2 regions of the Pseudoalteromonas sp. UCD-33C genome follow, and region 2 is predicted to be linked to the other one. Evidence: predicted binding sites of a transcription regulator. Region 2 holds the regulator's gene; the other holds the start of a gene.
What was found. The regulator MetJ, encoded in region 2, represses methionine synthesis genes. The targets are predictions, from matches to a motif close to TAGACGTCTAGACGTCTA.

Region 1 (15,454 bases), on a different contig from region 2:
TGGTGATCGCCATTAAAAACGAGGTAATCGAACCAATAAATGCAAAAACACGTAAAAATCGTGCTTTATCTTTGTCACTTGCATTCACTGTATCAATCACAATTTCACCTTAGATTTCTTGATCAATCTCAATAATACCAATCCGCAATAATACTTAATCATTTTGAGGGATTAAACCTGTCGCTACCTGCGTTAAAAATTTCTGATTTAGAACAACTAAATAACGAAATTTTTGCCTTGTTATCAACGAGGTTTTATTGCCTCAAAATAGACCACTTTATTAAGCGAATTGGTATAACTTTAACACAAATATATAAATTAGAAGGAATTTGCCAGTATTAATACAATTAAAAAGAAAAAAGTATGATAAAAAATGAGCATAAAAAAACGAGCCATTTGTGGGCTCGTTTTTAATTTAAACAAAAGCTAATAACTAAAGGTTATTATTCTGGTTCATAGCCCAAATTAGGCGACAACCAACGCTCAGCTTCTGCAAGAGTCATGTTGGTACGCTTAGCGTAATCTTCAACCTGATCTTTTTGAATTTGCGCTACAGCGTAGTACTTAGCTTCAGGGTGAGAGAAATACCAACCAGAAACCGCCGCACCCGGCCACATTGCATATGAACTGGTTAGCTTCATGCCAATACGCTGCTCGGTATCAAGTAACTGCCAGATTTTCTTCTTCTCTGTATGTTCAGGACAAGCAGGATAACCTGGCGCAGGGCGAATACCTTGGTAGTTTTCACGAATAAGTTCATCGTTCGATAGATTTTCATCTACCGCATAGCCCCAATACTCTTTACGTACTTGCTCATGCAAGTACTCAGCAAATGCCTCAGCCAAGCGATCTGCTACGGCTTTAACCATGATCTTATTATAATCATCTTGCTTAGCATCGAAGGCATCGGCAAGGTCGTCTTCTTCAAGACCACCAGTAACCGCAAAAGCACCAAAGTAATCAGGGGTGCCTTTTGGCGCAATATAATCAGCTAAACAATAATTAGCAAAGTCGGTTTTTTCTGTTTGCTGACGTAAATGACACGCTGTAGTTAAAAGCGTTGTACGCGACTCATCGGTGTAAATCTCAATGTCATCCCCTACTCGGTTTGCAGGGAATAAACCAATGACACCTAGAGGTTGTAGCGCACCTGATTGCTCTAGCTCATCAAGCATTGCGTTGGCATCAGCGAATAAGCTTTTAGCCTGTTCACCTACAATTTCATCTTCAAGAATACGTGGGTACTTACCAGCGATTGACCACGTCATGAAATAAGGTGTCCAGTCGATGTACTGTCTTAACGTCGCAATCGAAACATCTTTAAACTCAGTCACACCCAGCTTTTTCGGTACAGGCGGCGTGTAGTTGTCCCAATCGAGTTTTACAGCGTTGTCGCGAGCACGCTGTAAAGTAACGGGTTTTGAGCGCGGCTTTTTACGTGCTTGTTGTTCACGTACTTTTTCATACTCAGCCTTGGTTTTCTCTAAAAATGCTGGTTTTAATTCTTTCGACAATAAATTAGAAACTACACCTACAGCGCGGCTGGCGTTATTTACATAAACCACACCTTTATCATACTGAGGTCCAATTTTAACCGCGGTATGCGCTTTAGAGGTTGTTGCACCACCAATCAGTAGCGGTAATTCAAAACCACGGCGGGTCATTTCTTTCGCAACATGCACCATTTCATCAAGCGAAGGGGTAATAAGCCCTGATAAACCAATAATATCGGCTTTCTCGTCAATGGCGGTTTGCAAGATTTTCTCTGCCGGCACCATCACACCAAGGTCGATAACCTCGTAGTTATTACATTGCAGTACAACGCCTACAATGTTCTTACCAATGTCGTGTACGTCACCCTTAACGGTTGCCATAACCACTTTACCATTGGTTGCGCCCTCTTCTTTTTCAGCTTCAATGAAAGGGTCAAGATAGGCTACGGCGCGCTTCATCACACGAGCAGATTTAACAACCTGAGGTAAGAACATTTTACCCGCGCCAAATAAGTCACCTACTACGTTCATGCCGTCCATAAGCGGGCCTTCGATCACTTCGATAGGCTTAGCTTTGCTCTTGCGGCACTCTTCGGTATCTTCATCGATGTATTCGGTAATGCCTTTTACTAGTGCATGTTCAAGGCGCTTTTCAACAGGCCAAGTACGCCACTCTAAATCTTCAACTTTCTCTGCTTGCGCCATACCAGAGTATTTGGGTGCAAGTTCAACAAGTCGCTCACCGGCACCTGGGTCGGTATTGAGGATCACATCTTCTACAGCTTTGCGCAGCTCTTCGGGAATATCATCGTAAACCGCTAATTGGCCCGCATTTACAATGCCCATGTCCATACCCGCTTTAATCGCGTGGTATAAAAACACTGAGTGAATAGCTTCACGTACTGGGTTATTACCACGGAACGAGAACGACACATTCGATACACCACCCGACACTTTACAGTGCGGTAAGCCTTGCTTAATTCGGCGCGTACCTTCAATAAACTCAACAGCGTAGTTATCGTGCTCTTCAATGCCCGTTGCGACGGCAAAAATGTTTGGGTCAAAAATAATGTCTTCTGGCGGAAAGCCAATATCATCAACGAGTATTTTGTAACTACGCTGACAAATCTCGAACTTACGATCAGCAGTTTCTGCTTGCCCGGTTTCATCAAACGCCATAACCACCGCAGCAGCACCAAAGCGTTTAATTAGCTTAGCTTGGCGGATGAATGGCTCTTCACCTTCTTTAAGTGAAATTGAGTTAACAATGGCCTTACCTTGAATACACTTTAAGCCTGCTTCAATCACTTCCCATTTAGATGAGTCGACCATGATAGGTACTTTTGAGATATCAGGCTCTGAGGCAATTAAGTTTAAAAACTTTACCATCGCCGCTTTCGAGTCCAACATGGCTTCATCCATGTTGATATCAATCACTTGCGCGCCATTTTCTACTTGTTCACGGGCAACATCGAGAGCGGTCTCGTAATCTTCTTCCATGATCAAGCGCTTAAACTTAGCCGAGCCTGTTACATTGGTACGCTCACCGACGTTAGTAAATACAGCAATTTGGTCAGTCATGTCGGTTTCCTAGTTTAAGTTACACGCTTCAAGGCCAGATAAGCGCATACGCACTTCAAGCTCAGGTAATTGGCGAGGTTTTACACCTTCAAGGCCTTTCGCAAACGCCTTAATATGAGCCGGTGTCGTGCCACAACAACCACCTACAATATTGATAAAGCCAGACTTGCCCCAATCAATAATTTCTTTTGCCATTTCAGGAGCTTCTAAATCATATTCGCCAAACTCGTTCGGTAAACCTGCATTTGGATGTACCGAGGTAAAGGTTTCACAAACGCGCGATAACTCTTCAACATACTGGCGCAGTAAGTCAGGGCCTAGGGCGCAGTTAAGGCCGATTGATAGCGGTTTAATATGACGAATTGAGTTATAAAATGCTTCTGTGGTTTGCCCTGATAAAGTACGGCCAGAGGCATCGGTAATGGTGCCCGAAATCATCACAGGTAAACTACGACCAGCTTGCTCGAATGCTTCTTCTACAGCGAACGAAGCCGCTTTAGCATTAAGGGTATCAAAGATGGTTTCTATTAAAATAAGGTCAGCACCACCTTCCATTAATGCCAGTGTTGACTCAACATACGCAGCCACCAGCTTATCAAAGTTGATATTACGATAACCTGGGTCATTTACATCTGGTGAAATAGAACAGGTTTTTGACGTTGGCCCAAGTACACCGGCTACATAACGCGGTTTGCTAGGATCTTTTGCTTCAAGTTCATCACACACGCCGCGTGCAAGCTTCGCTGACTCGAGGTTGATTTCGCGGCTAAGGCTCGCCATGTCGTAATCTTCCATAGAAATAGTCGTGGCATTAAAGGTATTCGTTTCGATGATATCGGCACCGGCTTCTAAATAAGCACGGTGAATATCAGCAATGATTTTTGGCTGAGTCAGGCTTAATAAATCGTTATTGCCTTTAATAAGTACGTGCCAGTCTTTAAAGCGCTCACCGCGATAATCCTGTTCTTCTAATTTATATTCTTGGATCATGGTGCCCATCGCGCCATCGAGGATTAAAATTCGCTGTTTTAGCGCCTCGGTTAATTGTTCGCGTTTATTCACTGCATTACTCGGCATAGTTGTTAGTCCTTACATCTTGGCTAACTAAGTTAATATCATACGGTGTAGTTTGGTACACATAATAGTTTAACCAATTCGAAAACAATAAAAAGGCATGGCTTTGCCACGTTTTCGACGGTTCGTTGTCTGGGTTATCGTCAGGGAAGTAATTTTCTGGCTTAGGTGCATCCGCTGATTTTTCTTGGTCGCGTAAATACTCCCCTTTTAAGGTATGAGCATCGTACTCTGGATGGCCAGTAATATACACTTGGCTACCTGATTTATTTTTAATTAAGTAGGCACCTACTCGCTCTGATCCGGCTAACACCACTAGCTCCTCGCAGGCATTGATCTTATCGATATCAATATGACCATAACGAGAATGTGGCACTAAAAAGGTATCATCAAAGCCACGCGTTAGCGCTGCGTGGTCAAAATAGCTTTTATGGGTGAAAACACCGCTTAATTTGTTTGGTTTCAGATCACGTTTAAGACCATAGTGATGATAAAGCCCCGCATGGGCCGCCCAACACGAAAACAGCGTAGACGTCACATGCTGCTCTGCCCAATCTAAAATAATTTTTAGTTCATCCCAGTAGGCAACTTCGTCATACTCTAAATGAGCAAGCGGTGCGCCCGTTATGATCATGGCATCGTAGTTATTATCTTTCACTTCTGAAAAATAACGATAAAACGTATCCATGTGCTGTTCAGAGTTACTGCTGGTGCGATGGGTATCTAAGCGCAACAGCTCAACATTAACTTGCAGCGGTGAGTTTGCTAACAAGCGAATAAACTGCACTTCGGTTTCAACTTTGTTTGGCATTAAGTTTAAGATGGCCAAACGCATTGGGCGGATTTCTTGCGTTTTAGCACGACTTTTTGGCATTACAAACACGTTTTCTTGACGTAACTTTGCAATGGCAGGCAATTCATCTTTTACTGTAATGGGCATAGCTGGCTCCGAGCATACTTATCTGACTGCTAATTATGAACGGATAGTTAGAAATTTCAACCTCTAGATGTTTAGATGTCTAAATGAAATAGTATTTCTGAGCGGTCATTAATTAAAATGTATGACTCTTTGAGTAAATAACACCTTGATATTAAGCCTATCATAAACGCTGAATTCTGTATTTTGAGGTAGTTTGGGTATACAATACTTGCTGTTAATTTTTATTATAAATTGAAGGCTTCTTTCATGGTGTTACCAGACAAGTTTATATTCTCGATGAGTCGAGTATCTAAGGTTGTGCCACCTAAGCGCACTATCTTAAAAGATATTTCTTTACACTTTTTCCCAGGCGCAAAAATTGGTGTGCTAGGTCTAAACGGTGCAGGTAAATCAACGTTACTTCGCATTATGGCTGGTGTTGACCAAGACTTTGAAGGTGAAGCTCGCCCTCAACCTGGCACTAAAATCGGTTACTTACCGCAAGAACCCGTGCTAGACGAAAGCAAAACAGTTCGCGAAACAGTAGAAGAAGCTGTAAGCGAAGTTAAAAATGCACTAAATCGCCTTGATGAAGTATACAACGAGTATGCAATGGACGGTGCTGACTTCGATGCACTTGCTAAAGAGCAAGGCGAACTAGAAGCTATCATCCAAGCGCACGACGGTCACAATATCGACAACGTGTTAGAGCGTGCAGCTGATGCATTACGCCTTCCACCTTGGGATGCAAAAATTGAACACCTTTCGGGTGGTGAGCGTCGCCGTGTTGCGATCTGTCGTTTACTACTTGAAAAACCAGATATGCTTATTCTTGACGAACCGACCAACCACTTAGACGCTGAGTCAGTTGCTTGGTTAGAGCGCTTCTTACACGACTACGAAGGTACCGTGGTTGCTGTAACCCACGACCGTTATTTCTTAGATAACGTAGCAGGTTGGATTTTAGAGCTTGACCGTGGTGAAGGTATTCCTTGGGAAGGTAACTACTCATCGTGGCTTGAGCAAAAAGATTTACGTTTACAACAAGAACAGAAATCTGAAAAAGCACGTCAAAAATCAATCGCGCAAGAACTTGAATGGGTTCGTTCAAACCCGAAAGGCCGTCAAGCTAAGTCTAAAGCACGTATGGCACAGTTCTCTGAGCTTCAACAAAACGATTACCAAAAGCGTAACGAAACGAATGAACTATTCATTCCACCGGGTCCACGCTTAGGTGACCAAGTTATCGAAGTGAAAGGCCTGAAGAAGAGCTTTGGCGACCGTGTATTAATCGATGACTTAAACTTTGCAATGCCGAAAGGCGCTATCGTAGGTATTATCGGTGCCAATGGTGCGGGTAAATCAACGCTATTCAAAATGCTAAGTGGTGAAGAAACGCCTGATAGCGGTGAGATTATTGTTGGTGACACAGTTGAGCTTGCAACGGTTGATCAGTTCCGTGGCGACATGGACGAAAGCAACACTGTTTTCCAAGAAATCTCTAACGGCCAAGACGTATTAAAAATTGGTAACTTTGAATTCCCAAGCCGTGCCTATGTTGGCCGCTTTAACTTCAAAGGTAACGACCAACAAAAATTCGTTAAAGACCTATCAGGTGGTGAGCGCAACCGTTTACACCTAGCTAAGCTATTAAAAGCAGGTGGCAACGTATTACTACTGGATGAGCCAACCAATGACCTAGACGTTGAAACACTACGTGCACTTGAGAACGCTATTTTAGAGTTCCCTGGCTGTGTAATGTGTATCTCGCATGACCGTTGGTTCCTTGACCGTATTGCTACACATATTCTTGATTACCGTGACGAAGGCCAAATTAACTTCTTCGATGGTAACTACACAGAATACGAAGAGTGGTTGAAGAAAACCTTAGGCGCAGAAGCAGCACAACCTAAGCGTATTAAATACAAAAAAATTGGCTAATTAGCTGATACTCAAAAAGCCCCTATTTAGGGGCTTTTTTGTGCAAAGTATGCAAGGAATTCATCAACTTTCAATGATCTCGAAAAATACCAACCTTGTGCAAATTGTATCCCCGCTTTAGCGACTACTTGGGCTTGTTTTTTGGTTTCGACTCCCTCAGCAATATAGGCATGATTACTGTCATAACCACAATTTGCGAGTTGTTTCTTTTGTAATGAAGTAGCCCAGTCATCTTGTAAAATCAGATCGATTACCGACTTATCTATTTTTATATAATCAACATTTAACTGCGCAAGCGCTAAGATATTCGCTTCACCTAATTGCATATCATCTAACGCCATTTTTGCCCCAGAGATATTTTCTAGAATAGTTTGAACACCCATTCTATCGGGGATCCCTCGCTCAGATAATTCAAATATCACTTTGCTGGCATTACTATTCAAAGCTGACTTTTTCAGGGTATAGAATACTCCGCCTCGCCCCCAAAGCTCTGGTGGAACATTAATACCTACATGTACGTTGTCATGCTTATTCAGCCACTCAGCAAGCTCTTCGGCTACTTTATCTATGACCCAGTATGTGATCATGCCACTTAATACAGAACCTTCAATTAACGGTATAAACTCGAGAGGTGGGACGACTTTATCATTTCGCTGCCAACGAATAAGCGCTTCTGCTCCAACACACCGATTATCACTTAAACGTATTGTGGGTAAGTATTCTAAAAAGAATTCATTGTTATCAAGTGCCGCTTCAATTTCTGCAAGTGTAATCACATCATACTCCTATCAATGCCTATTAAAGATAGACCGAGGAGATTAATTTGCAAATAATGGCAACCCACCGGATTTTGAATTTCAATACTCAGCTGCCATTTAATCAGGCGACAACCGCTGACTCGACTATACTCATTAGGTCACTAAAGTAGGAGATACAACTATGAATGAACGCAGAGAGTTTTCGCGGGTATTATTTTCTTGCCCTGCGATCCTTCGTATCGAAGATAACGACTATCACTGTCAGTTACTTGATCTATCTTTGCAAGGTGCGCTCATTACTAAAAGTGATTCATTTTTAGTGCCTATTCATAGTAAAGCTGACTTAATCTTCACCCTGCCAGAATCAACTATCGAGATTAAAATGCAAGTGGAGCTGTGCCATGTTGAGCATCAGCATGCAGGCCTTCGCTGCGAACATATCGATATTGATAGTATTACTCACTTAAAACGATTGATTGAGCTCAATCTGGGTGATGAAGCATTATTACATCGCGAATTAACTCATTTAATTCACGCACCAGAGTAAACATTTGTCGGTAGATTCGTTATGCTATAGCAAATTCAGCTATTCAATGAGCTATGCAGTTAAATCCCCACTTACCCTTGGTGTATCATCCAAATTACTCGTTTAGTTTCGATCCTAACCATCGCTTTGTGATGAGTAAGTTTGCTTATTTATATGAGCATGTACAAAGCCTTGGATTAATAAATGACAACCTAACTCAACCGATGCTTGGCAGCCCTGAGCCCCTTGAGTTAGTGCACTGCGAAAACTATATCCACGACCTTTGGCACAACCGCTTAGATGAAAAAGCGATGCGCCGTATTGGCTTACCTTGGTCAAAAGAGCTGATGGCACGTACCTTTACTGCGCCTCTGGGCACCTTACAAACAGCACGTTTAGCCCTTAAACATGGCATAGCTTGTCACTTAGCGGGGGGCACTCATCATGCCCATACTGATTTTGGCTCAGGCTATTGCATGGTAAACGACCTCGCTTTCACCAGCGAAACTCTGATAAAAAGTGGTGAAGTAACCAATATACTTATTTTTGATTTAGATGTTCATCAAGGTGATGGTACCGCAGCAATGCTGGCGCATCAGCCCTATGCTTATACCTGCTCTATTCACTGTGAAAAGAATTTTCCATTTCGAAAGTCAGCCAGCGATTTAGACATAGGTTTAGCGCCGAATGTCGCTGATAGTGAATACCTAGGCGTTGTTGACGATACTCTGAGTTATTTATTAAACACCCTAAACCCAGATTTAGTGCTTTATGATGCAGGTGTAGATGTATGGCAGCAAGATGGTTTAGGGAAACTCGATATAAGCTGGCAAGGGATAGCGCAACGCGACCATTTAGTCTTCAAGCGTTGCCTTGAGCACAATGTACCTGTCGCAACAGTAATTGGTGGTGGCTATGATAAAGATCATCGCCGTTTAGCGGCTCGCCATGGTATTGTGGTAGAGCAAGCTGCTCGTTTTTAAAAAATAACAAAGAAAAAAGGCCCGGTGGAGAAAAAACCGGGCCTTTGCTACTGTAACATTGGGATATGTTAGCAACTTTTTTCTAAGTTAAAACAAGTAGCTGTGGAGCTACCGAATGGTAATCTAAAGCCATCGCTATGCTCAAAACCGTGATGTTTACAATTGAAAAAGCAAACACTTGGCGCGCCCAGCCGCTTACATCAATATTGCGACGATAGCCACGAAGCGCCATTAGCAACCACCAAAAACTCGTTGTACAGGCTACAGCCATAAAGGCTAAACCTGTATAACCACTAATGGTTAATAACATCACAACCAACGCATACACGGCGATATATAAAACAATGTGATGCTTTGCCTTCTCGATCCCCTGCGCTACTGGTAACACAGGAATTCTGGCCGCTTGGTAGTCGTTATAACGAAAGATTGCAATTGCATATGAATGAGGCATTTGCCATAGACTAAACATAACCAATAAAATCACAGCACCAGCATCAAACTGCCCAGTCACGGCACAATAACCCACTACAGGTGGTACTGCGCCAGATAAACTTCCTACAAAGGTGCCGTACACAGAACGACGTTTCATATATAAGCTGTACACACCTACGTAGATGACGTAACCAAAAGTAGCAAATAAGAGTGCCACTACGTTGGTATACACTGCTAATAATCCGAAACCAATAACACCAAGCACGATGCCATGTGCCATAGCCGCCTTTGCTGACATTTCGCCAGTCACTGTGACGCGTTTGCGAGTGCGCGCCATAGCAACATCAATATCACGATCAATTACGTTATTGATCGCGCATCCTGATGCCACTACTAAAGATAACCCTAGTAAGGTTGCGATCATTAACCATGGGTCAATATCACCACGAGAGGCCAGCAAGAATCCCCCCGCGACAGAGATCAAATTGCCCATGATAATGCCAGGTTTAGTGACATTTAAATAACGTCGAAACACTTCCTCGACTCCTCTAATTTTCAGCACAAACGCAATATTACGAAAGAAACTAGTTAGTAACAGACTGTGAGAACTGGAGACACAACCTCAGACTAACCAGCTCCTTTCGTAAATCTTTTACCAATTACCAAGTAATTGTTATTAGTACATCATCATGGCGTTCGATTCGTAGATGATCCACACCGACAAACCAACCACCATTACAATGATTAAAGCACTAAAGATAAACGACAATGAACTTGCCTTGCCGTCTTCAGTTTTGAAGTTTAGGTGTAAGAAATATTTCAAATGCACCCAAATTTGCACAATCGCCATGCTCACGATGCACCATGCAGTGGTCGTTTTCGAAAACGAACCACTCATCACAGCCCAAAATGGAATAGCCGTTAAAACAACAGATAGTAGAAAACCAATTAAATAATCTTTAACGCTGCCATGTGATTGTTCATTATGCGCATGAACTTCTAAGTTATTAATTACATGTGATTCACTGTGGCTCATTACATTGCTCCCATTAAATAAACAACGGTAAATACACAGATCCACACCACATCTAAGAAGTGCCAGAATAGGCTTAAACAACTTAGGCGTGTCACTGTTTGTGGGTTTAAACCACGGCGCACAACTTCAATCATCAGGACAGTCATCCAAATAAGACCAGCTGTTACGTGAAGACCATGTAAGCCCACTAGAGAGAAGAACGATGTTAAAAAGGCACTTTGCTGAGGGCCATTACCATGCGCAATTAGGTGATGAAATTCGTACACTTCCATACCAATAAACACTGCACCAAAGGCAAAGGTAACTAGCAACCAAGTTAACGTAGCCGCTTTTTTCTGCCCGTGAGCAGAAATCATCGCAAAACCAAAAGTGATACTACTAAGTAGTAGAGCTGCGGTTTCAACCGCTACAAAATCAAGTTCAAAAATGTCTTTACCCGACACACCGCCAGCAGTGTTCATAAACAATACTGCGTAGGTTGCAAAGAATGATGCAAACAACAGGCAGTCAGTCATAAGGTAAAGCCAGAAACCAAATACGGTGTTACCACCTGTATCGTGGTGCTCATGGTCATGTGCATCGACATGACCGTGTGCGCCGTTTAAGGTGTCGAGCCCTGCAGAAATGGTACTCATGCATTCACCTCCTTCGTAGCGGCTGTATTGTGAGCCGTTTCTAGTTCAACAATTTCATCTGGTTGCACGTAGTAATCAATATCGCTGGTGTAACAACGCTTGATGAACACCACGATAGCACCCAGTAAACCAAAGGCTGCAAGCCACCAAATGTGCCAGATCATGGCAAAACAGAAGGTTGTTAAAGCCGCGCTCATTAATACACCTGCCGATGTATTTTTTGGCATATGAATTGGCCTATAAGAGTCTTCTTGCTTGTAAGCTAAGCCTTTTTCTTTCATGTCTGTCCACGCATCGATGTCATCAACATGAGGAATTTTCGCAAAGTTGTAGTACTGCGGAGGTGAAGCAGATGCCCACTCAAGAGTATGACCATTCCACGGATCGCCCGTTGTATCATCAAGTTGCTCGCGGTTTTTGAAGCTCACTACAAGTTGCACAACTTGGAACAAGATACCGAACATAATGATCACCGCACCGCCAGCTGCAATGTATAACCAAATGTTCCAATCAGGGTTGTTTGTGTGGTTTAAGCGACGTGTCATACCTAAGAAACCAAGTACGTATAACGGCATAAATGCCACGAAGAAACCAATTAACCAGCACCAGAAAGATCGTCTGCCCCAGCTCTCGTCAAGTTTGAAGCCCATTGCTTTAGGGAACCAAAACGCAAAACCAGCTAAATAACCAAATACCGCACCGCCAATGATGGTGTTATGGAAGTGAGCGATTAAGAATAAGCTGTTATGTAATACGTAGTCAGCACCAGGAATAGCAAGTAACACGCCGGTCATACCACCGATAGTGAACGTCACCATAAAACCTAAAGTCCAAAGGACAGGCACAGTAATACGTAAACGACCACGATACATAGTGAATAACCAGTTAAATAACTTAACCCCGGTCGGTACCGCAATAACCATGGTCATAACACCAAAGAAGGCATTAACGTTAGCGCTTGAGCCCATCGTAAAGAAGTGGTGAAGCCAAACGATAAAACCTAAAATCGAAATTGCACCACTTGCGTAAACCATCGACTTGTAACCAAACAGGCGTTTACCCGCAAACGTAGAGATAACTTCTGAGAAAATACCAAACGCAGGTAAGATCAGAATGTAAACCTCAGGGTGACCCCATGCCCAGAATAAGTTGATGTACATCATCGCGTTACCACCTAGTTCATTCGTGAAGAAGTGGAAATCGAGATAACGGTCAAGCGTTAGCATTGCCAGTACAGCCGTTAAAATTGGGAACGATGCTGCAATTAAGATATTCGCCCACGTACATGCCCAAGTAAAAATAGGCATTTTCATTAATGTCATGCCTGGTGCACGCATTTTAAATACAGTCGCTAAGAAGTTTACCGATGTTAATAAGGTACCCAAGCCGGATATTTGCAAGGCCCATATATAATAATCGACCCCGACACCTGGACTGAATGACAACTCTGACAGTGGTGGATATGCAACCCAACCCGTTTTCGCAAACTCACCAAAAAATAATGAGATATTGATTAGGATTGCACCGCCAGCAGTTAACCAAAAGCTAAGGTTATTTAAGAATGGGAATGCAACATCACGGGCACCAATTTGCAGAGGTAAAATGATGTTCATTAAACCAATCATAAACGGCATCGCCATAAAGATGATCATGATCACCCCGTGCGCCGTAAATATTTGGTCATAGTGCTCTGGTGGTAAGTAACCACTTGCACCGCCGGTAGCCATTGCTAATTGCAGTCGCATCATAATGGCATCCGCGAAACCACGGAAAAGCATGATAAGCGCAAGAATGATGTACATGACACCTAAACGCTTATGGTCAATTGAGGTGATCCAGTCGTGCCAAATCACGCCCCACTTTTTATATTTTGTTACTAAGCCTGCCACTAACAGACCTAAGACAGCAACAACCGTCATGGTAACCATGATAATTGGTTCATGAAACGGGATTGCGTCTAATGTTAATTTACCTAACAACGACATGATTATTCCTCGTCCTCGCTGTGCTTTTTATGAGCTGAGTGCTCTGGCATAGCGTGTTGCATTGCACCGTGAGAGCCATGCGCTTGCATATATTTCATTACGATTGAATGGAACATATCTTTATCTACGCTGGCATAGTATTTAACTGGGTCGTATTCACTTGGTTTTGCAAGTTCAACATAGCTTTGCTTAGTCAATGCAGAACCGGTATTTTTTACTTTGTTTACCCATGCATCGAAATCAGCTTCTGTGGCTGTTGCAATGGCATCGAACTTCATACCAGTGAAACCTGCACCACTGTAGTTAGCAGAAAAGCCTTTAAAAGTACCCGGCTCATCAGCGATTAAGTGAAGCTTTGTTTCCATACCAGCCATTGAGTAAATTTGGCTACCAAGCTGTGGAATGAAAAACGAGTTCATGGTGCTTTCTGAGGTGATCTTGTACTGCACTGGCACATTGGCAGGAAAAACAAGCTCATTCACTGTGGCGATGCCTTGCTCTGGATAAATGAATAGCCATTTCCAGTTCAAAGAAACAACCTCAACAGTAAGGTGCTTACCTTTACCCTCAAGTGGTTTATATGGGTCAAGTTGTTGCGTTGACTGCCACGTGATCACACCTAAAATCGCAACGATGATGATAGGAATGGTCCAAACTACAGCTTCAATCTTATTAGAGTGCGCCCACTTTGGAGCGTAAATTTCTTGATCTCGTCCATCACGGTATTTCCATGCAAAATAAATTGTCATGGCAATAACTGGAATTACAACAATCAGCATTAACACCGTAGCTACGATAATTAAATACTTCTCGTCGACACCAATTTGACCTTTTGGATCGAGTACCCCGCCTTTACAGCCAGACAAAGCCAGCACTAAAGACGCTAGAGCAATATTACAAAGGTTTCGAATTGACAAAGGAATATCCTACAACCTAAAAGTTAACACTTGTCGAAATAAGAACACGACGCTTTTCTGCAACAGATGCTACAGATATCCCTCGGCTGAATAACGGGCACGACAAATAGGCACGCTAAAAAGTGAGGGATTTTAGGTTGGCTGACTGAAATTTGGGCGTAAAAAACCCACTAGGTGCTTAGTAAAGACAACTTAGAAAACGACTAAAATGGCTGAACTTAAGCAACAAAGCTTATTTACAGACAACCACTTACACGAGGAGGAGCACGACAGCCATGAGCGCTGTGTACTACTAAAGACTTTATCGTTTCACGCGCAGCGAAGGCCGCTTTACGTAAAATGACACCTGCACGACGCGCAGGGAAGAAATGGAAGACCAACCAGCATAAACCAATAAGTAATTGGCAAGACACCACTGGGTAAGCTAAAAAACTCAACACGTTAAGCAATGGTGTTTCGTATAAAGCACCTTCGCTTAATAAGCTTCTTAGCCCTTGAGCATCTTCTAATGTACCGTTGATTAGCATCGCTGAATTAATCAGCAACAAGGCTAAAACTGACATTAGCTCTTTACCAGCAAAAAACGCACGCGCAGCCAATTGCAATCTAGCTAAACTAGACTGTTTGACACCTTGTGACTGATTAATTGCTTGCAAAACTCACGCCTTTTTATCGCTTTTACTGCATTTTAGGTAAATGGCTTACCCTATTTTTTAATGCGGTAACATGATCTTCATCAATAAAGTTTCAGTAATTACTGAAATTTCGATGTGGAGTATAACAAAGTCAACAGACGGTACAAGTAGAATTTAACAGCACATGGTTAAGTATTGTTTAGCTACTTGCTAACAAACTGTAAAAAACCAAGCTTATTACAGCTAAGTATTTAAAAGTAATACTGTATTTTATATAGCGAAAAGCAATGAAGAAAAAGAAAATAACATAAAAATAGCGTTTTAAAGCATACTTAGTCAGTAGCAATCAAAGCTTTAATACTGAACAAGGATTAGCCAACCCACTAAAAATATAATATTCTTAACAACACTAAAATAAAGAATAAAAGAGATAGTTATGCGCCAATATGCACTCGCCACAGCCTTTTTAGCACTAAGTACCAGTACACTTGCAAATACGATTGAAGACACCGCTGTAGCTGGCTTAGATAAACCTGCGA
Region 2 (15,454 bases):
GCGTGAAACTTGTTTCGCGCGTCTGACAGCTGAAGGCTGAGAGCTGACCGCTTCTATGTGTTGAGTATCGCTTATTTCGTCCCGACCCAACAAAAATCAGTCGTTACCTCGTTTCTCGCGTTTTTCTAACTTGCCTCTCTCGCCTGCAAATACGCATTCACAAGGGCGGTGATGATTTGGCCAGCGTCATTCATGCCTGCTTCTAAACTAACCGGGTGTTGTGATGGTGCGCCTTCGCATAAGTGAAGGTAGCGAGCAGTTGTTTGGCTAGCTGCTAAATGCACAAAATGTTCTGCATCACTTACACTAAAGCCACAGTTAGTGTATGCACTAACCGGCATTAACGAAATGCTGTCTAGGTCGACTTCGACTCCAAGCGGTGCATTATCAAACTGCGCTAATGCGTGTTTACATGCCGAAGATAAATCAACGTTGCGACGTACTTGAATGTCTTGATAACTATCAAACGTGAAGTTTGCGTTTGTCAGGGCATCCATAATCGCTTGGTTATTTTTAAATTCGTGTAAACCCATCACATGGTAGTCAGCAAGGTGGTTTTCACTGTGCGCATATCTAAAACCATTACCGCTATGACGGCCTTCACACTCTCTGAAGTCAGCATGAGGGTCTAAGTTGATAGCGTTGACTGGTTTGCCATGTTGCTTACTAAGGGCGCGTAAAATACCTAAGCAGTTGTTATGGCCGCCACCGATTACAATTGGCTCAAGGCCAGCTGCAAAAATCATTGCAAGCACTTGCTCAACGCGGGTGTCTATATCAGCGCATAATTCACGTAGTTTGGCTAAGTCGGCGTCGTTTTTATTATCAAGGTCAGCAGCTTGTTGGTTTAAGTCATCAAGGGCCACTTCGCCGAGCAATAACACACGCTCGTGGTTTAAAAACTGATTATGCGTTTGGTTTAAAAAGCGCTTTAAAAATGCTTGCCACGCTTGTCCTGAGCCATCGTTACCTAAGTTAGCGCGAGGGCCAATATCTTCACATACGCCAACTAAAACATAGCGAATACCGAAGTGTTTTGCATCGATGAGTGCTTGTGGGGCGTTAACTTGAGTGTCGAGAAGGGCAAGGGCTTGCCAAGCTTTAAGTTCGTTAGCGCGGCGAGCACATAAGTGCTTTACCGCCGCTTCATCATAAATTTTAAGGTAGTTTGTCACCGAGATTAGTCTTCTATTATTTCTAACTCTAATTCTTCAGCAGATAATATAATACCGGTGCTATCAGCGTAAACAAAGTCGTCATCAAAGAAAGAAACGCCTGCGAAGTTAACGCCAATGCCGTCTTCACCTGCGCCTTCGCTATCGGCAGCAACAGGAATAGAGGCAATTGCTTGAATGCCTAAGTCTAGCTCTTCAAGTTCATCAACATGACGAATGGCACCGTAAACGATAATGCCTTGCCAGTTGTTTTCTAATGCGATTTCAGCCAGCTCTATATCAATAAGGGCGCGTCGGGTAGAACCACCACCATCAATCAATAACACGCTGTCAGTGCCATCGGTTGATAAAATTTCGCGGATCAGCTCGTTATTTTCAAAGCATTTAACGGTTTTTACTCGACCACTAAAGCTTGGGCGTCCACCAAAATTGATAAACATTGGTTCGAGCACATCAACCACATCTGCAAAGTGGTCGCATAAATCAGAAGTGCTGTAATCCATTTTTTCATCCTCTAAAGAGACTGTCTGTTTAGTACTCAGTATACCCTGATACAACTCAATAACAACGACTTAATAGCGGATTATTGGTTTAAATCAAAGGAATTTCGCCATCGCAACATTAGTGTCTCAAAAGCGTCACCTAATTGTTATTTTTAGCGCCTAAGCTGAGATGAGTATAAAAATTAGACGCAAAGTATGACAAGGAGCTCACCATGGCAAACAACATACTTACTAAATTGGCAAAAGTAGATGAACAGCTGTTTTTAAGTGTATTCAACGACGCTTCGCCAATTTGGCTTAGAAGATCAGCGCTCGGGTTTTCGAAAAGCGGTGATGGCGGACTTTACGTGGTGTTGTTTCTTGGTTTTTGGTGGTTCACCGAGCAGCTGCACTTTCAACAACTGGCGATGAGTATTTTGGTGGGTTTTGCTATTGAGCGGCCTATTTACTTTCTCGCTAAAAAGCGCATCGCACGGGTCAGGCCCTGCGACTGTTTAGTGCAAGGTGCTTATTTAGTGCCAAGCGACCAATTTAGCTTACCGTCGGGGCATAGTGCTGGGGCATTTGTGGTGGCGACGATTTTGACTATCTATTTTCCGGAATTTGCTGTGCTTTGGCTGATGTGGGCATCAGGGGTTGCGGCTTCAAGAGTGATTATTGGTGTGCATTACCCTGCTGATGTGGTTATTGGCGCAGTGATGGGGTCAAGTTGTGCAGTATTAGCTGTAATGGTGGTGGAGTCTATATGAGAATTTTGTACGGTATTCAAGGTACGGGTAATGGCCATATTACTCGAGCACGAGTAATGGCAACGACCTTTAAAGCATTAGGAGTCGATGTTGACTATGTGTTTTCGGGTCGTAAAGAGCAAGACTACTTTGATATGGATGACTTTGCGGATTACCGAGCTTTTCGAGGTTTGTCGTTTACCAGCAAGTCGGGGCAGGTTGATAGCTTTAAAACATTAAAAAATGCGCGCCCGCTGCAGCTTTTAAAAGATATAAAAAACCTTGATTTACGTCATTATGACTTGGTGTTTAATGACTTTGAGCCGATTACAGCATGGGCAGCTAAACAGCAAGGTATCCCTGTTATTGGTATGAGCCATCAAGCGGCGTTTTTATCTGATAAAGTGCCGATGTTTGGCCGAGCTTTTTTTCGTCGTGCCCTAATCCGTAATTATGCACCAGCGAGTGTTTATTTAGGGGTGCATTGGCAGCCTTATGCAGAAAACATCATTCCGCCATTTATTGCAAATCATCACCATGATAACCCGGTGATGGTCGAAAATAAGGTGTTGGTGTATTTGCCTTTTGAGAACCTAGACAGTGTGGTCGACTACCTTAAAGACTTTCCTGAGCGTGAGTTTTACTGTTATCACCCAGATGCGCAAGATTGCTCTATCGGTAATATTCATCTAAGAGCGCCTTCACGTGTTGGGTTTTTAAATGATCTGGCCAATGCTGGCGGCGTGATTGGTAACGCCGGATTTGAACTTGCAAGTGAAGCATTGCAACTTGGTAAAAAGTTATTGTTAAAACCACTTGGAAAACAATTTGAGCAGGGGATTAATGCACAGACGCTATTGTCGATGGGAGCAGCCCATGTCATGAGCTATTTAAACCCCAATGCGATGGATGATTGGTTGCAATCGCCACAGAACAAAAAACTGAATTTTCCGAGCGATCCAGCACCCTTGGTTGATTGGTTGCAAAAAAAACAATGGGAAAAGCTGGATAAATTGCATAAACATCTATGGCAACAGGTTGATTTAGAACAAAAACTGATTGTTTAAAAGTACCTTATATTGGAAAATGCGCGGCAAGTTTAACCACTTTTTATTAGCTGCTTTAAATAGTTTAGCTATACTTTAAATGCATGTTTCTATAAGGCACTTTGAATGAATGTATTACAAAACTTAACTATTAAGCGTCGTTTACAGTTAAACGCGCTCGTTGTTGGTCTTGCAATGATTGTGATGCTGTGTGTAATTATCTTTGAGTCGCGCATGATGCTAAAGCTCAACGAAACAATTCAAAATGCGGAGGAGCTCGACATTCATGAACTTGCGATGCGTAAACATGAAAAAAACTTTTTGTTTTACAAAGATGTCGATAGCCTCGAGCTTTTTGAGAAAGAGTATTCGCAGCTAAAAATTAAAATGGCGCGACTAGATGAGTTAGTGAAAGATTTGTCGATGGACTCATCTAAGCTCAATGAGTTTAGACGTCTTGCGAAAACTTATTACGATGACTTCAATGAAGTTGTGGTACTACAAAAGAAAATAGGTTTACACCCTAAAGATGCACTTTATGGTGATTTACGTGGTGCGGTGCATCAAGTAGAAACATTATTAAGTGAGCGCGAAAACTATAAATTACTAACTTTAATGCTACAGCTTCGCCGTGCAGAAAAAGACTTTATGCTGCGCTTTGATTTAAAGTATATGGGCAAGTTTGATGATTTAGTTGCTAGCTTTAGATCAGAGGTTAAAAACGCTGGGTTCGATGCAAATTACGAAAACCAATTACTTAGTTTGCTTACGACTTATCAAAGTAAATTTAAAGCCTTGGTTGATGCACAAGTTGCCTTGGGCCTTGATTTAGATTCAGGGGCACTCGGTGAGATGAAACGTAGTGTTGAGCTTAGTGATGCAATTGTCAGCCAACTGACCACACAAACTAAAGAGTTTGTAGAATCGAGAGCTGCTAGTGCGCAGTTGATTGCCATTCTTGTGTTTATTATTGCGAGCATTTTAGTGATGCTATTAGTTTACTTTACTAGCCGCTCAATTATTCAGCCTATCGAACGTGTGTACCACACGATTAACGAAATTCGTCGCAATAACGACTTAAGTATGTCGATTACTCAATCAGGTAAAGACGAAATCACCACAATGACGATCGACTTTAATAGCTTGATCAGTGATTTTAAAAAGCTGATTTACGAGGTAAATACAGCGCTAAGTACTCTTAACGTGGCAACAGAACATTTATCTGAAACGACTGCAGCAACTAGCTCAGGTATGCAAGAGCAGCTTCACGAAGCTGATATGGTTGCCACAGCTGCCACCGAAATGCAGGCGACGATTCAAGATATCTCACACAATACTGAAGCAGCAGCGAAAAAAGCTGAGTCGACTAACGTAAGTGCGCAGCAAGGCCGCTCTGAGGTTGAATCTACTGTGGTGCAAATAAACCACTTATCTGATTCACTCGGTAATGCGTCAAGCGTGGTGTCGCAGTTAGAAAAAGACGCTGAAACCATTGGCTCTGTACTTGATGTTATTCGTGGCATTGCTGAGCAAACAAACTTACTGGCACTCAATGCAGCCATTGAAGCGGCGCGTGCCGGTGAACAAGGCCGTGGCTTTGCGGTAGTAGCAGATGAAGTTCGCTCACTTGCACAGCGTACTCAAGATTCAACGCAAGAGATCGAGAGCATCATTTCGACCTTGCAAGGGCGTACGCAAGAAGTGGTGAGCATTATGCAGCAATGTCGTACGCAAGGTGGCGAAAGTGCAGCACAGGCAAGTAAAGCTGGTGAGTTGCTTCGCTCAATCACCGAAGATGTACAAACCATAATGGATATGAGTACTCACATTGCCACCGCAATTGATGAGCAAAGCCAAGTGGCTTCTGAGGTGAATAAAAACGTGGTACGTATTCGTGATATCGCTCAAGAGGCATCGGGTCACGCGGCGACTAATGCGCAAACCAGTGAAGAGGTGTCTGAGCAAGCACGTGTGCTTTATCAGGCAATCGATAAGTTTAAAGTTTAATGAATTAGTCTGTTGAAAAACAAAAGCGCGGTGACGGTGTCGTCATCGCGCTTTTTTGTTTTTAGGTGTGCTTTATCGAGGCATTTTGATAGGTGTTAAGGCACAAACTTAATAGGCACGCTGTCTTTACTTGCTTCGTGCTCAGAGACTCTTGTTTGGTATTGCTGCCAAAGCTCATCATGGTTAGCTTGCAGCTCACTTAAATAGTGCCAACTGAATAAACCGCTATTATGATTATCGCTAAACACCAGTCGAATCGCATAATGACCAACCGGCTCAATCTTGCTAATTCCTACTTGTTGCTTACCAAGTACGAGTTTCATTGATTCATTGCCATGACCTTGTACTTCAGCAGAAGGTGAGTGAACACGCAAAAATTCAGCACTAAATTGAGCAATAGTCTGATCATCAAAATGAACATCTAATACTTTGCTAACGCTGTGATAATGCACTTTAGTGACTTCTTTCATGTGAGCCTTACCTTATATAAACTAAAAAGCCTCCAACAGGAGGCTTTTAATTATAACGCTAATTTGTTGATTAAAGAATGAAGCGACTTAAGTCTTCATCTTCAACAAGTGCACCTAAATGCTGCTCAACGTAATTGGCATCAATTGTTAGTGTTGAACCAGCTTTTTCTGAAGCATCAAATGAAATTTCTTCCATTAGTTTTTCCATCACAGTGTGCAAGCGACGGGCACCGATGTTTTCGGTTTTTTCATTCACTTGCCAAGCTGCTTTTGCGATACGTTCAATGGCATCATCAGTAAACTCAACGTCAACTTGCTCTGTTTTTAACAGCTCACGTTGTTGCTCAGTTAATGAAGCATGAGGCTCAGTTAAGATACGTTTAAAGTCATCAGCACTTAGTGCTTCAAGCTCAACGCGAATTGGTAAACGACCTTGTAGCTCTGGGATCATGTCTGATGGTTTAGACATTTGGAATGCGCCAGATGCGATAAATAACATGTGGTCAGTTTTAACCATGCCATGTTTAGTGCTTACTGTTGAACCTTCGATTAATGGAAGTAAGTCGCGCTGTACACCTTCACGGCTAACATCAGGGCCAGATGCTTCACCACGTTTACAGATTTTATCAATCTCATCGATAAACACGATACCGTTTTGTTCAACTGCGAAGATAGCTTGCTCTTTTAACTCTTCAGGGTTAACAAGTTTTGCTGCTTCTTCTTCAACTAATAGCTTAAATGCTTCTTTGATTTTTAGCTTACGGTTGCTGCGCTTATCGCCACCCATGTTTTGAAACATGCTCTGAAGCTGGTTGGTCATTTCTTCCATACCAGGAGGAGCCATGATCTCAACATTAGGTTGAGCTTGTGCAACATCGATATCAATTTCTTTATCGTCTAACTGACCTTCACGTAATTTTTTACGGAAAGATTGGCGAGTAGAAGAGTTCTCTTCTGTTTTTGACTCACCAAAGGTATCGCGTGCTGGTGGTAAAAGAGCATCTAAAATACGCTCTTCTGCCGCTTCTTCAGCGCGATGTTTGAATTTTTTGGTTTGCTGTTCACGCGTCATTTTAATTGAGATATCAACTAAATCACGAATGATCGTTTCAACTTCTTTACCAACATAGCCCACTTCGGTGAACTTTGTTGCTTCAACTTTAATAAAAGGCGCATTAGCAAGTTTAGCTAGGCGGCGAGCAATTTCAGTTTTACCCACACCTGTTGGGCCAATCATTAAAATGTTTTTTGGTGTTACTTCACTACGTAAATCATCGCTCAGTTGCATACGGCGCCAGCGGTTACGTAGCGCGATTGAAACTGCTTTTTTAGCTTTAGCTTGGCCAATAATATGTTGATCAAGTTCGTGAACGATTTCTCTTGGCGTCATCTCAGACATGGCAGTTCCTATTACAATTCTTCAATAGTTTGGAAATTATTCGTGAATACGCAGATGTTGCCTGCAATAGTAAGGCTTTTCTCTACAATGTCACGTGCACTTAGGTCGGTGTTTTCTAGTAGCGCTGTGGCTGCTGATTGCGCGAAGTTACCACCACTGCCAATCGCAATTAGGTCGTTTTCTGGCTGCACAACATCACCGTTACCTGTGATAATTAATGAAGCAGTTTCGTCTGCAACTGCTAATAGTGCTTCGAGCTTTCTAAGTGCGCGATCACTACGCCAATCTTTGGCCATTTCTACGGCAGCTTTGGTTAAGTTGCCTTGGTGCATTTCTAGTTTGCTTTCAAATCGTTCGAAAAGGGTGAAGGCATCAGCAGTACCGCCAGCGAAACCAGCGATTACTTTGCCATTATAAAGACGTCGAACTTTGCGGGCGTTGCCCTTCATTACGGTGTTACCAAGCGAAACTTGGCCGTCGCCACCAATAACGACCTTGTCGTCGCGGCGTACACTTACAATAGTGGTCATGATTATTCCTCATCATCGAGCGGCAAGGCCGCTCGTAAAAAGCGATTGATGAGGTGTTTATATGGGTGAATGAACTAAAATCAAGTCCAAAGCCAAATTCCGCAGCCCATTATTTTGATGCGTTTAAGTTTATTCTTGTCACTTTCGGCTAAACGTTTGGTTTCGTATGGGCCTAAGCGCACTTTATACCAAACACCATTGCTGCCCTGTGTTTTCTTAACTTCGGCCACTAAGCCCGCAAAAGCGATTTTAGCTTTTAATGTTTGTGCTTGCTCTAATGTTCTAAAAGAGCCGCATTGCATTACATATGGGCCTTTTTGTTCAATCTCTTTTACTTCAACCTGAACTTCGTGCTCTTTAATCTCTTTGATAAATTCAGGTGTCTTAGGTGGTGGAATAACTACTTCTTCTTTTTTAGTCGGGTTCGCTTGCTGTTCTACTAACTCAGGATCAGCATTATGTTTGATATACCATAGGCCGTAACCAAACCCGCCTACTAAGATAAGCGCAATTAAAACAAGAATAATAGGGAAGGGCTTTTTCGCCGGGGCTTGTTTTTTATTATTTCGATTTGCTGGTTTTTTATTTATGTAATCGTGTTGTGCCATGACTCTTAATTGGCCTTTAAATCATATCTATAGGATCAACATCTAAGCTCCAACGCACCTTTTGCGCTAATTTACTGGTACTTATATAGTCGACCATTTGCGCTAAATATTGGTGTAAGTGGGAGCGTTCCTGCGCCTGAATATGTAACTGAAAGCGATATTTACCTGCTACACGTTCCAGTGGTGCAGGTATCGGACCGAGCAATTGTATACCAGATACGTTCTGGACAGGAACCAAATCAGTTAAAAAATCCATCACTTGATTTATGTTATGTCCTTCGGCACGAACCATAGCCATATTTGTGATTGGCGGAAGCTGCGCTTCTTCTCGCTCTGTGAGTGCGTAACGGGCAAAATCTTGGTAACCATTATTAACTAAGTCTTGTAGTAGCGGGTGCTCAGGAAAGTGAGTTTGTAATAATACTTGCCCAGGTTCACCACTTCGACCAGCACGCCCTGCCACTTGCGTAACCAGTTGCGCTAAATGCTCTGTGGCACGAAAGTCACAAGAATATAATCCACTGTCGACATCTAGGATTAAAACAAGGCTAACATCGGCAAAGTGGTGGCCTTTTGCCAACATTTGCGTGCCAACTAAGATGCGAGCACCGCCTTGGTTAATATCATCAAGCGCTTTTTCTAAGCTGCCTTTACGACGAGTTGAATCTCGGTCAATACGACTAATCGGAATGTCAGGGAAGGTTTGTGTTAAAAACTCTTCGATTTGTTCAGTGCCTTTGCCATTTGGAAAAATCTGCGTACTGCCGCAATCCGGGCATTGATGAGGGACCTGATGTTGTTCACCACAGTGGTGACAAATCATCTGGCCAATGGCTTTATGAAAGGTTGCACTGGTGCTGCAACGTGAGCACTCACTTAGCCAACCACACTCATGGCATATAAGGGTAGGCGAAAAACCACGACGGTTTAAAAACACCATCACTTGCTTACCACGTTCTAAATGTTGGCGCATATAAGCAAGGCTGGCATGGGCAATCCCTGCTTGCTCAGGCTGACCTTTCATATCCATTAAGTGGAACTGGTTATCAGTACTGGTTTGGGCGCGTTCAGTTAGACTCAACAGCTGATATTTGTTATTAATTGCTTTATGTAAGGTCTCAAGTGCTGGTGTGGCACTGCCTAGAACGAGCGGAATATTATGCTGATATGCTCTATAAGCGGCTAGGTCTCTAGCATGATAGCGTAGTGTATCTTGTTGCTTAAACGAGCTGTCGTGCTCTTCATCAACGATGATCATGCCAAGAGATAAAAAGGGCAAGAAAATACTCGAACGTGTGCCGATCACTATGGCGCAGCTGCCTTTTTCACAAAAACGCCAGGTCTGTAAGCGTTCGTTATCTGTTAGGGCTGAATGCCATAGCATAATTGGTGTATCAGGAAAGCGACGACGAAAACGGTTGACTGTTTGTGGTGTTAAGCCAATTTCAGGCACTAATACTAAGGCTTGCTGACCTTTTTTGAGTACTCCTTCTAGGCATTGCAAATACACTTCGGTTTTACCACTTCCGGTAACTCCTTCAAGCAAAAAGCTGGTAAAGCCACGAGCTTGGTTAATGCTAGTGCAGGCAACAGCTTGCTCCTTATTAAGCACCGGCTTGCTACCAACAGTCGGCGCGCGTTGCTGCCATTGGTTATCATGTTCAATAAACTGAGTGATCAGTTCTTTATCGAGCAGACTGTCGATGGTTTTTTTGGTAAATCCGAGTGCTTTTAATTCTGTAAGCGATGATTTGCCCGATTCGGCTAGCTGCTTTAATAAATTTAACTGGGTTTTTGCTTTCAGCGACGGCAGCTTTGCACCTTTATCGGTTAGCTCAACCATGTTAATGCTGGTTTTATCTGGGCATTCGCCTTGCCTTAATGCAGCCGGAAGTGCCGTATGAATGGTCTCGCCCAATGGGTAACAGTAGTAGCGTGCTGTGAATTTTAGTAATGCTAAATGTTGCTCAGATAAAACTGGCGTGTCGTCTATAACATCAATAATCGGCTTTATTTTGTCAGCAGGAACATCGGTTGATGTTTTAAGAGCCAAGACCACGGCAACCTTTTTTTGACTACCAAATGGCACGCGAACGCGCATACCTGGCTTTAACTCAGGGCTATGCAGCAGCTGTTCAACTTTATAATCGAAGGTACGCTGTAAAGGGACTTTTATGGCAACTTCTACAAAGTGCATGACAACTCAACTGAAACAAAGGTAGAAAGATAATGTACTAAAATTACTGTTAAAAACCTACCAACAAATACTGAACAACACGCCATTTGATTATTTTTTTAGCGAAAGATGCATTTAAAGCTTGTCGCAAGGTCACTTGAGCTATAAAATACGCGGCCTATTAATTGTATTAACTGCGTATGGTGCCAGACTTCGGGTTTGGAGAGCGATACGGCCTTAACTAGAGGTTCCCTATGAAAGAAGGTATTCACCCTAAGTACGAAGCTATCACTGCAACTTGTTCATGTGGTAACAAATTCGAAACTAGCTCAACTCTTTGTAAAGACATCCACTTAGACGTATGTTCTGAGTGTCACCCGTTTTACACTGGTAAGCAAAAGATTTTAGACACTGGCGGCCGTGTTGATCGTTTCAACAAGCGCTTCGGTGCACTTAGCAGCAAGAAGTAATCTCTGCTGTTTAGTTAAAGAAAGCACCTTAGGGTGCTTTTTTTATGCCTAAAATTCACAAAACTCATTATTGATACCAATCCGCAATAATACTTAATCATTTTGAGGGGTTAAACCTGTCGCTATCTGCGTTAAAAATTTCTGATTTAGAACAACTAAATAACGAAATTTTTGCCTTGCTATCAACGAGGTTTTATTGCCTCAAAATAGATCACTTAATTAAGCGAATTGGTATAACGCTGCCACTTACTTATCATCTTCACTTATGTATCTTGCATAACTATTTCTGGTTGTTATGCCCATTATGTCGCTAATTTTGCAGACAAAGTGCCACCCCTTGGCTATATTCTTTTTTGTATAAACTTTCATAAAAGTTATTAAAAATAATAAATTTAAATAACTTTGTGAGTAAATGCTGTGAACTTCGTTGAAATGGCTATTTTGGGCTAATTTCGGCTAATTGCAGTGTACGTGCGTATAAAATACAAAAACACGTGCTTAAAAGGTCATAAACAGGTGAATTTTTATGTCTGATTAATCGCAACTATGCACAGAAATTGTTGGGAAATCCTTTAAAATTAAGCGATATAGCATATAACAGGATAGACCTGATAATACTTGGAATTTTTATACATTACAGGTATCGTACTGATGCAAGCTCTCTCACTTTTTAACTTTTTGCAGGATACTATCGCGTTATGTCAGATTTTCGTGAACAAGCATTACATTACCACGCTCACCCCGTTCCAGGTAAAATTAGTGTTGAACTAACCAAACCAGCCGAAACGGTTAACGATCTCGCTTTAGCTTATAGCCCAGGTGTGGCTGAACCAGTCCGTGAAATTGCTGCTGATCCAGCAAATGCCTATAAATATACAGGCAAAGGTAACATGGTTGCGGTTATTTCAAACGGTACCGCAATTTTAGGTTTAGGTAACTTAGGTCCGCTTGCATCAAAACCTGTAATGGAAGGTAAAGCGTTACTATTTAAACGTTTTGCTGGCCTTGACTCAATTGATATTGAAGTTAAACACCGCACAACAGAAGATTTCATTAATACGGTTGCTAACATCGCTGATACGTTTGGTGGTATCAACCTTGAAGATATTAAAGCGCCAGAGTGTTTTGAAATCGAAAAAGCGCTTATCGAGCGCTGTGATATTCCAGTTTTCCACGATGACCAACATGGTACAGCTATTGTAACTGCTGCTGGTATGCTTAACGCCCTTGAAGTGCAAGGTAAAGACATCGAAGATGCCATCATCGTATGTTTAGGTGCCGGTGCTGCTGCTGTGGCTTGTATGGAGCTTTTAATTAAGTGTGGCGCACTACGTGAACACATTTATATGCTTGACCGTAAAGGTGTGATCCATACACGTCGTGATGACTTAAACGAGTATAAGCAATTATTTGCTAACAATACCGATAAGCGTACATTACAAGATGTTATTGCTGATGCTGACGTATTCGTTGGTGTATCAGGTCCTAACCTGTTAACAGCAGATGATCTTAAGCTGATGGCTGATAAGCCAGTCGTGTTTGCATGCTCAAACCCAGATCCTGAGATTGCTCCAGAAGTTGCACACAGTGCGCGTAACGATTTAATTATGGCAACGGGTCGTTCAGATTTCCCTAACCAAGTAAATAACGTGCTTTGTTTCCCATTTATTTTCCGTGGTGCGTTAGATGTTCGTGCAACGGCAATTAATGATGAAATGAAAATTGCTGCAGTTCACGCAATTCGTGGTATCGCGAAAGAGCCTGTACCAAGTGAAGTATTAAAAGCAGCTGGCGTTGAGTCACTTGAGTTTGGTGCCGAGTACATCATTCCTAAGCCTATGGATCCGCGTTTATTACCACGTATTGCACGTGCTGTTGCTGAAGCAGCAGTAGAGTCGGGTGTGGCGCAAATCGACATGCCAGAAGATTACATGCGTTAAGCTTAATTAGCTATTAGGTATATCGCGCAATAAAAAACTCAGCCTAGGCTGAGTTTTTTTATATCTGCGATTATCGGCGGTGATCCGATGGCCGAAATACTTATTCTGAATCAAGCACTGGGATATCTAATCCCATTTCTTGCATAATTTTTTTAACTTCTTCAGGTACCTTTTCAGGGTTGTCTTTACGTAGGTCGTCATCATTTGGTAATGGTTGACCTGTAAAAGCATGTAAGAAAGCTTCACACAATAACTCACTGTTCGTCGCATGACGCAGGTTATTGATCTGGCGGCGTGTACGCTCGTCAGTTAATACTTTTAATACGTTGAGTGGGATCGATACGGTAATCTTTTTTACTTGTTCTGATTTTTTACCGTGTTCTGCATATGGGTGAATGTATTCACCGTTCCATTTAGCCATAAGTTGTTTCGTTGCCTCGGTTGTCAGTGATTTACGCCTTATTCACAGCGCAAGATGCGGAAATTCTATCTCTTTAAAAAAGATAGTCAAATACTAGTTATTTAGCCATCTAGTGGTGTAAATGTATAAACTTCTATGTATAAGCCATAAATGCTTTGACTTCTCATATTTGATCATCTAACCTTTTAGACGTCTAAACATCCAATTTAAGAATAGGTGATGAAATGAGCGAAAAAAATAAAGCGACGATTGCTGTTCGTCACGGCATCGAAGCCGATAAACATCATGGTGCGGTTGTACCGCCAATTTACTTATCAACCACCTATTCGTTTGCTGATTTTGATACTAAGCGCCAGTATGACTATGGTCGCAGCGGTAATCCAAATCGCGATATCTTAGCTGAAACCTTAGCAGAGCTTGAAGGTGGTGCTAGAGGTATTATAACTGCAACAGGTATGTCTGCAGTGCATTTAGCCACTCAGCTATTAAACAGTGACGATACGTTAGTGATCCCACATGACTGTTATGGCGGTAGTTACCGTTTATTCACCTCGCTTGAAAAACGTGGCCTGTTAAAACTAAAAGTTTTGGATTTAACTAAAACTGAAAATCTCCAAGAAATTTTAGCGATTAAACCCAAGTTGATTTGGATTGAAACGCCAAGTAACCCAATCTTGCGTTTAACAGATATTAAAGCAATTACTAGTATTGCTAAGCAGTGTGGTGCTTTGGTTGCGGCTGACAACACCTTCTTATCACCTGCATTACAAAACCCAATTGAGTTTGGTGTTGATATTGTTGTGCACTCAACAACTAAATACATCAATGGTCACTCTGATGTAGTGGGTGGTGCAGTGATTGCTGCAACGCAAGAGCTAGGCGACGAGCTTGCTTGGTGGGCGAATAATATCGGTATTACTGGTGCACCATTTGACAGCTACTTAACGCTTCGTGGTTTACGTACTTTAAATGTACGCCTAAAGCAGCACCAAGAAAATGCCTTTGCCATTGCTGATTATTTAGAAAGCTCACCTTATGTAAGCCAAGTTTATTACCCAGGCCTTGCTTCTCACCCACAACATGAGCTTGCTAAAGCACAGCAACGTGGCTTTGGTGGCATGGTGAGCTTTGATATTAAAGGCGATATCAACGATGCAGCAGCGTTTTTAACAAGCCTTAAAGACTTTAGCCTTGCTGAGTCGCTAGGTGGGGTAGAAAGCTTGATTTGTCACCCTGCAACAATGACCCACGCAGGTATGGAGCCTAAAGCGCGCCTTGAAGCCGGTGTAGGCGATACGCTGATCCGTATTTCTGTAGGTATTGAAGACGTAAAAGATCTCATTGCAGATTTAGACCGTGTTTTCAATTTAGTAAAACCAGGTCAAGGCCAACAAGTTACAAAAGCTGAAGCTAAGCTAACACAGCAAGATACACAGCAAAACGCGTCATTTAAGTTAACGCCAGCACATACGGCATTGTGGTAGAAGAAATGGTAAATATTGTTCATAAATTTGGTGGCTCAAGCTTAAGCTCGGCAGATCGTTACCATGCGGTAGCGAACATTGTTCTTGCTAATACAGAGCAGGGCGATTGCGTGGTTGTGTCGGCATCGGGTAAAACAACTGACACCCTGGTAAAGCTTTGGCAAAGTTACCAGCAGCAAGATAGCCAAGCTGTTAGCGATATTCTATTGCTTATTGATAATAATCAACGGGCTTTAATTGAGCAGTTACTTATAGGTCAGAATAAACAACAGGCCTTGGCACAGTTAAAAGATGAACTTGCCGTATTAAATGAATTAATTCGTCAACAGCAGTTACTTGAAGCACCTTTACTTGCTCATGGTGAAGTGTGGTCGGCGCGGTTATTGGCCGCTTACCTAAATCAGTTAGGTGTCGCTGCGCAAGATGTTGATGCAAGGCAGTTATTTACTCTAAATGATGGTCAGCTTTTACATCAAAAAAACCAACAGCAGTGCAGT

Region 1: AOG26_RS09715 (homoserine O-succinyltransferase) is a predicted target of MetJ. The motif match lies at 5,153-5,170, and genes of this name have one in related genera.

The regions. Positions count from the first base shown of each region.
Region 1 is NZ_LJTB01000003.1:342,978-358,431, forward strand. It holds gene AOG26_RS09700 (GGDEF domain-containing protein) at 1-100, opposite strand, end outside; gene metH (methionine synthase) at 444-3,074, opposite strand; gene AOG26_RS09710 (homocysteine S-methyltransferase family protein) at 3,084-4,151, opposite strand; gene AOG26_RS09715 (homoserine O-succinyltransferase) at 4,141-5,088, opposite strand; gene ettA (energy-dependent translational throttle protein EttA) at 5,335-7,008, shown strand; gene AOG26_RS09725 (EAL domain-containing protein) at 7,035-7,784, opposite strand; gene AOG26_RS09730 (PilZ domain-containing protein) at 7,948-8,313, shown strand; gene AOG26_RS09735 (histone deacetylase family protein) at 8,367-9,275, shown strand; gene cyoE (heme o synthase) at 9,358-10,242, opposite strand; gene cyoD (cytochrome o ubiquinol oxidase subunit IV) at 10,384-10,743, opposite strand; gene cyoC (cytochrome o ubiquinol oxidase subunit III) at 10,743-11,378, opposite strand; gene cyoB (cytochrome o ubiquinol oxidase subunit I) at 11,375-13,363, opposite strand; gene cyoA (ubiquinol oxidase subunit II) at 13,366-14,280, opposite strand; gene AOG26_RS09765 (hypothetical protein) at 14,517-14,936, opposite strand; gene AOG26_RS09770 (M14 family zinc carboxypeptidase) at 15,352-15,454, shown strand, end outside.
Region 2 is NZ_LJTB01000009.1:28,100-43,553, forward strand. It holds gene AOG26_RS15380 (formimidoylglutamase) at 126-1,175, opposite strand; gene rraA (ribonuclease E activity regulator RraA) at 1,181-1,678, opposite strand; gene AOG26_RS15390 (phosphatase PAP2 family protein) at 1,891-2,427, shown strand; gene AOG26_RS15395 (MJ1255/VC2487 family glycosyltransferase) at 2,424-3,473, shown strand; gene AOG26_RS15400 (methyl-accepting chemotaxis protein) at 3,579-5,459, shown strand; gene AOG26_RS15405 (gamma-butyrobetaine hydroxylase-like domain-containing protein) at 5,555-5,929, opposite strand; gene hslU (HslU--HslV peptidase ATPase subunit) at 6,000-7,328, opposite strand; gene hslV (ATP-dependent protease subunit HslV) at 7,340-7,858, opposite strand; gene AOG26_RS15420 (SPOR domain-containing protein) at 7,939-8,466, opposite strand; gene priA (primosomal protein N') at 8,483-10,663, opposite strand; gene rpmE (50S ribosomal protein L31) at 10,897-11,112, shown strand; gene AOG26_RS15435 (malic enzyme-like NAD(P)-binding protein) at 11,811-13,052, shown strand; gene metJ (met regulon transcriptional regulator MetJ) at 13,153-13,473, opposite strand; gene metB (cystathionine gamma-synthase) at 13,698-14,957, shown strand; gene metL (bifunctional aspartate kinase/homoserine dehydrogenase II) at 14,963-15,454, shown strand, end outside.